2 regions of the Achromobacter sp. HNDS-1 genome follow, and region 2 is predicted to be linked to the other one. Evidence: riboswitches for the same ligand, from Rfam matches in the RefSeq annotation. Region 2 holds a riboswitch; the other holds the start of a gene.
The links. Region 2 has a riboswitch for manganese ahead of ABFG95_RS19930 (sodium:calcium antiporter). Riboswitches for the same ligand answer to the same signal wherever they lie in the genome.
Positions count from the first base shown of each region.

Region 1: it holds a riboswitch for manganese, as region 2 does, so the genes downstream of both, mntP (manganese efflux pump MntP) here and ABFG95_RS19930 (sodium:calcium antiporter) in region 2, are expected to answer to the same signal.

Region 1 is NZ_CP157584.1:1,405,891-1,409,771, forward strand. Features, by position in the region: gene ABFG95_RS06290 (PQQ-binding-like beta-propeller repeat protein) at 1-879, shown strand, start outside; gene ABFG95_RS06295 (tRNA-binding protein) at 934-1,305, shown strand; yybP-ykoY riboswitch at 1,348-1,526, shown strand; gene mntP (manganese efflux pump MntP) at 1,532-2,101, shown strand; gene ABFG95_RS06305 (DUF3440 domain-containing protein) at 2,317-3,540, shown strand; gene ABFG95_RS06310 (N-acetyltransferase) at 3,537-3,881, shown strand, end outside.
Region 2 is NZ_CP157584.1:4,305,024-4,308,904, forward strand. Features, by position in the region: gene ABFG95_RS19920 (TM2 domain-containing protein) at 1-151, shown strand, start outside; gene ABFG95_RS19925 (aminopeptidase P N-terminal domain-containing protein) at 214-1,557, opposite strand; yybP-ykoY riboswitch at 1,691-1,852, shown strand; gene ABFG95_RS19930 (sodium:calcium antiporter) at 1,933-2,937, shown strand; gene ABFG95_RS19935 (hypothetical protein) at 3,381-3,713, shown strand.

The DNA.
Region 1 (3,881 bases), 2.9 Mb from region 2:
GGCGGCGGCCGCGGCGCCGAGATCCTGCGCGCCACGCCGCTCGTCGTGCACGCCATCGCCCCGCCCGATCCCGCCGACCGCTTCCGCCGCGACTCGCGCCTGTACGCGCTGCGCGACGGCGCGCTGACGGCGCTGCGCGACGAGGATGGCCAATACACCTTCTGCGCCAGCGCCGACGGTCGCCTGCTGGGCCGCCGCGACCGCATCGATGCGCGCCGCCGCACGGCCGGCGACGTGCTGCTGGACCCCACCCTGACCGGAGAACGACGCCTCGATCTCGGCCACTACGACTGCTTCAACCACTACATCGGCATCAACGGCGCGCCCGATCTTTTCTCGCTGCAAGGCACGCCGCCCGGCTCGCACGAAGGCAAGCACCTGTGCCGGGTCCACGCCGATGGTCGCCTCGAACGCCTGTGGCCATTGCTCAAGCCGGACGGCACGCCCGCCAGCCACGCCATGGAATGCCGTGGCGCCTACGTCGATGACGCCCTCGGCGCCAGCGTGGTGATCGCCGGCAAGCACTACTCGCCCACGGTCGGCAACGCCTATCGCGGCTTCATCTACCGCAAGTCGCTGGCGCGCGGCCAGGAACGCTGGCGTCATGCCACCCCGGCCTCGGCCAGCGCCATCATCGTGGCCGACGGCCTGGTGCTGGCGGCTTTCCTCGACGGCACCCTGATGCTGATCGACGCCGCCAGCGGCGACCTGCTGCTGGCGTCCCGGGTCCGCATCGGCGGCGTCGCCACCGTGCTCTACGCGCTCGCCGCGCGCGGCGGCAGACTGGCCGTCGGCGCCATCGACGGCCGCATCGCGCTGGTCGATCTGGCCGCGCTGGCGGGCATGCGCCCGACCCGTGGCGGCATCGATCTGGCATGATGGGGCCATCGCGGGCATCGTCGCCCGCTCCCCTTGAACCGATCGCCCACGCCCATGCACTACACCCAGGACCCCGCCACTCCGCCCGCCCCCACCGTCGGCTTCGACGACTTCATGAAGGTCGACATCCGCGTCGGCACCATCATTGCCGCCGACCCGTTCCCCGAGGCGCGCAAGCCCGCCTACAAGCTGACCATCGATTTCGGCGCCGGCGTCGGCGTCAAGAAAAGCTCGGCGCAGATCACCGGCCGCTACACGCTTGAGGAACTGCCGGGCAAGCGCATCCTGGGCATCGTCAATTTCCCGCCGCGCCAGGTCGGCCCGGTGCGCTCCGAAGTGCTGGTGCTGGGGCTGGCCGACGCCAACGACCACACCATCCTGGTGACGCCCGAGCACGACGTCCCCAACGGCGCCCGGCTGACCTGAACCCGCCGTGTCACACCGGCGCCATGCGCCGTTTGGTACACTGCAAGCCTCCTTGGGGAGTAGCCTCTTCCGGCCCCGTCCGGAAGCGCCCGCGTCAACACTCTTGGCCCACCTGGCCATGGCGCGCGCGACCGACACGGTCAGGCGAGACCACGGACTGATCCATAGCTCACGACCGGGCGATATGGACGGTCTGTGTGTTTCGCCCGGTCGGAGCCTCTCCCGCATGAACGCCCTCTCCACACTCGTCCTGGCTTTCGCCATGTCCACCGACGCCTTCGCCGCCGCGGTCGGCAAGGGCGCCGCCCTGCACAAGCCCCGCCTCTCCGAAGCCCTGCGCACCGGCGTGATATTCGGCGTGATCGAAGCCATCACGCCCGTGATCGGCTGGGCGCTCGGGTCCGTGGCCGCCCGCTACGTGCAGGAGTGGGATCACTGGATCGCCTTCGTCATGCTCTGTATCCTGGGCGGCATGATGATCCGCAACGGCTGGCGCGCGGACCATGACGAAGCCGCGCCGCCGGTCGCCCGCCATTCCTTCTGGCTGCTGGCCGTCACCGGTTTCGCCACCAGCATCGACGCCATGGCGGTCGGCGTCAGCCTGGCCTTCATCGACAACAACATCGCCGTCACCGCGCTGGCCATCGGCCTGGCCACCATGCTGATGGTGACCCTGGGCGTGATGGTGGGCCGCCTGATCGGCAACGTCGCCGGCAAGCGCGCCGAAGTGCTGGGGGGCCTGGCGCTGATCGGCATCGGCGCCACCATCCTGTACGAGCACCTGAAGGCGGCGTGACCGCGCGCGCCGGCTCGCGCATCGCGCGGCCCGGCGCAGTTCGTGAATCTCCGTCAATGTCGGACGCATTGACCGCTTTGACGCCTCGCGTTCGGGCTATCCTCACAGGCCTGTCGCGGCGGATACGCATAAATTTTCCCTGGCCGGCAGATACACGGCGCCGCGGCTCCGCCCGCGCGGCGCATCCGGAACGCCGCGCGCATGGAGGGAAAAAAATGGCGGTCAAGCATTACCGCGACTGCAACGTCCTCGACGCCGCCCGTGATCGCATCCGCCTGGTGTTCCAGCACTTCGAACGCGTCTGCGTGGCGTTCTCCGGCGGCAAGGACAGCTCCGTCACCCTGCACCTGGCGCTGGAGGTCGCGCGCGAAATGGGACGCGGCCCGGTCCACGCGGTATTCATCGACCTCGAAGGCCAGTACCAGGCCACCATCGCCCACGTCACCGAGATGTTCAACCGGCCCGACGTGCGGCCCTGGTGGATCTGCCTGCCCATCAACCTGCGCAATGCCTCCAGCCTGCGCGAACCCTACTGGTGCGCCTGGGAACCGGGCCGCGAGGCCGACTGGATCCGCCCGCTGCCACGGCATCCCGCCGTGATCAGCGATCCCGGCTATTTCCCGTTCTACCGCCATCGCATGGAATTCGAGGAGTTCGTGCCCGAATTCAACCAATGGCTGTCGCGCGACGCGTCCACCGCGTTCCTGGTGGGCATCCGCTCCGACGAATCGCTCAACCGTTACCTGGCGGTCAAGCGCCGCAGCAAGAAATGCGCCTGGACCCCGCCCGGCGCGCACAAGGCCCTGGCCTGGAGCACCCGCGACAAGCAGAGCGACAGGGCCGTCACATTCTTTCCGATCTACGACTGGAAGTTCGAAGACCTCTGGCGCTACACAGGCGAGCACCGCCATCCTTACAACCGGCTCTACGACCAGATGCTGCGCGCTGGCGTGGCGTACTCGCAGATGCGCATCTGCCAACCCTATGGCGATGACCAGCGCAAGGGGCTGGACCTGTTCCACAAGCTCGAGCCGGCCACCTGGTTCCGCGCCGTCAAGCGCGTCGAAGGCGCCAACTATGCCGCACGCTACTGCCGCCAGCGCTTTCTCGGCTATCGCGGCGGCCTCGGCCTGCCGCCCACCTTCAGTTCCTGGCGCCAGTACAGCCAGTTTCTGCTCGACAGCATGCCCGACACGCTGCGCCAGGTATACGCGCGCCGCATCGACGTCTTCATCGCCTGGTGGGAACAACACGGCCAACCGCTGGCCCAGTGGCCCGATGCCGGCATTCCCGATCTCGAAAACCGCAAGGCGCAGCCATCCTGGCGGCGCATCGGCCTGTCGCTGCTCAAGCAGGACATGGCCCGTTCACTGTCGTTCGGGCCCGCGCGGCGCGACATCGACATCGTGCTTGCCCCGGCCCAGCGGACATCCCCATGACCGCCCTGAACCAATACGACTTCCTGCGTCTGAACTCCTACGACGACGAGGCCGCATTCTTTGCCCAGATGGGGCGCTTTTTCGCCAGCGCCACGGTGCGCCGCGACTGCGGCGGCTACCCCTTGAACGACAGCGCGCGCCACCGCTGGTTCGTGGTGCGCCGGCGCGGCCAGCAGCGCCTGCTCGGCTTCGTCGGTATCGAATTGCAGACCGGCGCGGTCCGCATCCGCGACGGCTACATCCGCCCCGAAGCGCGCCAGCACGGCCTGTTCCGAGAGTTGCGGCGCCAGGTGCTCGAATTCATCGACGAACGCAACCAGCCCTGCACATTGCGCGTGCCG
Region 2 (3,881 bases):
ATTGCCGCCGTCCCCCAGGACCGGCTGGGGGCCGGTGCTGGTGGCCATCCTGGCCTGCCTGGTGGGCGCCACCGTGTCGATGTTCGCGATCGCGATGGTGGTGGTCTACGTGTGGGTGGCGATGGGCTGGCTGGACGGCCTGACACTGTAGCCCCTCGGGACGCCCTCACGAGCGTGGCCGAGGCCACGCCGGCCGGCCTGCGCGCTGCCCGCTCATTCGCGCATCAGCGCCTCGATCTCGCCGGCCTGCACCGGCACGCCGCGGGTGATCAGCTCGCAGCCCTCGTCCGTCACCAGCGCGTCGTCCTCGGTACGGATGCCGATGTTCCAGTAGGCCTCGGGCACGTCGTCGGCGGGGCGCACATAGATGCCCGGCTCGATCGTCAGCATCATGCCTGTTTCCAGCTTGCGCCACGGGCGTTCCGCACCGGCAGCGCCGCCCGGCTGGCGATAGTCGCCCACATCGTGCACGTCCAGGCCCAGCCAGTGGCCGGTGCGGTGCATGTAGAAACGGCTGTAGTCGCCCGACTCGATCACGCCATCCAGCGATCCCTTCAGCAGTTTCAGGTCCAGCATGCCCTGGGCCAGCACCCGCACCGCGGCGTCATGGCCATCGTTCCAGCCGCGGCCCGGCGCGGTGGCCTGGGCCGCGGCCTCCTGCGCCGCCACCGTCAGGTCGTACAGCGCGCGCTGCGGGCCGCTGTAGCGGCCGTTGACCGGAAAGGTGCGGGTGATGTCGCTGGCGTAGCTGTCGACCTCGCAGCCGGCGTCGATCAGCACCAGGTCGCCATCGCGCAGCACCGCCTCGCCGGCAGGGTAGTGCAGCACGCAGGCATTGGCCCCGGCCGCGACGATGCTGTTGTAGGCCACCGCCTGCGCGCCATGGCGGCGGAACTCATACAACAGCTCCGCTTCCAGTTCGTATTCGCGCATGCCAGCGCGGGCGGCCCGCATGGCGCGGGCGTGGGCGCCGGCGGAGATCTTGGCGGCGCGCCGCATCGCGGCGATTTCGCTGGCGTCCTTCACCAGCCGCATCTCGGCCAGGATCGGCCGGATGTCCTGCTGCCGCATGGGAGGCTGATGGCCGCCGCGGCTGGCCTCGCGCGCCGCCGCCAGCCAGCGGTGCAGCCGGCCGTCGGTGCGCTTGTCACCGGCCAGTGGCGCATACAGGGTCGGTTGGTCCAGCAGCAGCTTGGGCACCAGTTCGTCGAGCGCGTCCAGCGCATGCGCGTCGTCGAAGCCGAAATGCTCGGCCGCGGCCTCCGGGCCGAAGCGCCGTCCCTCCCAGATCTCGTGCTCGATATGGCGCGGGCGGCAGAACAGCAGGGCGCGGTCGGTGGCGCCGGCGATCAGCACCAGCCACGCGCCGGGCTCGGTGAAGCCGGTCAGGTAGAAGAAGTCGCTGTCGTGCCGGTAGGGGTATTCGGCGTCGCGGTTGCGGATGGCTTCGGGCGCGGTGGCCAGGATGGCGATGCCGCCGCCATCGGCGCGCATCCGCGCCATCAGGCGCTGGCGGCGGGCGGCGAAGGGGGCGATATCGGTGGGAGGCAGGCTCATGGGCAGGGGGCGCGGGGCCCGGCGGGAAACGGTGGTGCCACTTACTTTACTCGCCGTGCCGCCAATACGACAGTCCGGCGGCATTCACGCGCGCGCCGCGGAGATTCTCTGGACGGTCATGGCCGGGCTGCTACAATCGCGGCTCTGTCATTGGGGAGTAGCCATCCTTTGTCCCCAAAGGAGTTAGCGTCAACAGACTTGGTGGTCCGGTATCGCGTAGCGGTTTCCAGGACTCCATGGCGCTAACGGTCTCCGTGCCGCGGTACGCCCGCGCATGGATCAGCCAGGCGAGACCTTTGGCCGCGCAGCGTTCACCCTTGGCCGGGCGAGCCGTTGCGTCGCGCCAATTGGTTTCTGCTCGTCCGGCTCGCCTATATGTTGCTCACCCTGTTCCTGTTTTTCCTGTCCGCGGCAGTGATCTATCTTGCCTGCGAATTCTTCGTCAATGGCGTCGAATGGGTCGGACACCGCTTCCAGCTCGGCGCCACCGCCACCGGCACCGTGCTGGCGGCATTCGGCACCGCGCTGCCTGAAAGCGCGGTCACGTTCATGGCCGTGGTGTTCGGCGACACGCCTGAGCAAAAGGACATCGGCGTCGGCGCGGCCATGGGCGGCCCGCTGGTGCTGGCGACGCTGGCCTACGCGGTGGTCGGCCTTGCCTTGTGGCGCGCCCGTCGCGGGCAGCCCACGCAAGCCAACTGTATCAACGCGGACCAGCGCCGGCTGGCCCGCGACCAGGCGTGGTTCATGGGCATCTTCGTCTTCAAGGTCGGGCTGGGCCTGCTGGCGTTCGCCTGGAAGCCCTGGCTGGGCATCCTGTTCCTGGCCACCTACGGTCTGTATGTCAAGCGCGAGCTGAGCAACGACGAGGATTGCATCGACTGCGAAGATCTCGAGCCGCTCAAGCTGCGGCCGCGCGACGACAACCCTTCGATGTTCTGGGCGGCGACGCAGACGCTGCTGGCGCTGGTCGTGATCGCCGGCGCCTCGCACGTATTCGTCAACCAGATCGAACTGCTGGGCATCGCCATGGGCGCGTCGCCGCACGTGGCCGCGCTGCTGCTGGCGCCCGTCGCCACCGAACTGCCGGAAATCATGAACGCGCTGATCTGGGTGCGCCAGGGCAAGGAACGCCTGGCGCTGGCCAACATTTCCGGCGCCATGATGATCCAGGCCACCATTCCCAGCGCGCTCGGCATCTTCCTCACGCCGTGGCTGCTCGACGGCCCGCTGCTGGCCGCCGGCCTGTTCACCATGCTGTCCATCGGGCTGCTGTGGCTGCGCTTCCGCCGCGCTGGCATGAGCGTGCCGGCGCTGTCGGCGGCGGGCGGCTTCTATGCCCTGTTCGCGGCCTATCTGGGCTGGCATTTCTACGCCTGAGGGCGCAACGGCGCGCGGCCCCGCCGGGCCCGCGCCGGGTTGCACAAAAAGCAATTTTTGTGCCGGAAAACCTTGTCCATCAGTGGAAACCCGCGTAAAATTCTGCCCGTTATCCATCCCAGGAGCAGTCTTCGTGAATACCGATTCCGGCGAAAGTAGTCGATCTTGCATCGACGCCGCTGTTTGACAGGTCCACGCAGAACTCCGTCTGCCGCAACCTGTTGAGCAGGTTGCGGTTGTATCCCAAGCCCCGGGCTTCTTTCCGGGCAGCAGTGCAGGCCCACGGCTTGCCGGGATTCTCCCCAACGTAAACCGCCAGAACCGCCGCTAGTCGCAGCGCCCGCGTTCGTGCACGCCTTTTTCGTGCCCGCCCGCCATGCGCCGTGTGCCTGCGTGCGCGCGTATGCGCGAAAGCCGCTCCCCATTACGCAATGGAGGTCGCTATGCGTTTCTTCGACTTGTTCCTGCGCCGCGCCGGCGTCGACCGCGCCACCGCCCTGGGCCGCCGCCGCGGCACATCGCGCCTGACGGTCATCTGCCCGCGCGATGAACTGGGCGCGCTGCGCAAGCAGATCTGCCTGGACTTCAGCGCCGCCGGGCTCGATGTATCGCAAGTACAGATCGACCAGGGGCGCGACCCCGGCATGGCCTCGGCCTGCATCACCGTGAATTGCCCGCCCGAGCTGCGTGGCGAACTGATGTCGCAAGCGCGTCGGCTGAGCGCCAACCCCGCCGTGCGCCACGTCCATTTCGGCGCGCAACCGCTGGCGGCCTGAATCCGCCCGTCATTTCCCAGGAGAGACCATGCCCAGTGCCTTAGACCCCGAGCCTCGATTGCGCCACGTGCGCGGCGCCGGCCTGCCTGTCTGACCTGTCTTCTCCCTTGCGAGCCGACTGGCCGGAGAGTCACCCGGTCTAGTACGGAATCCGCAGCCCTGAACCCC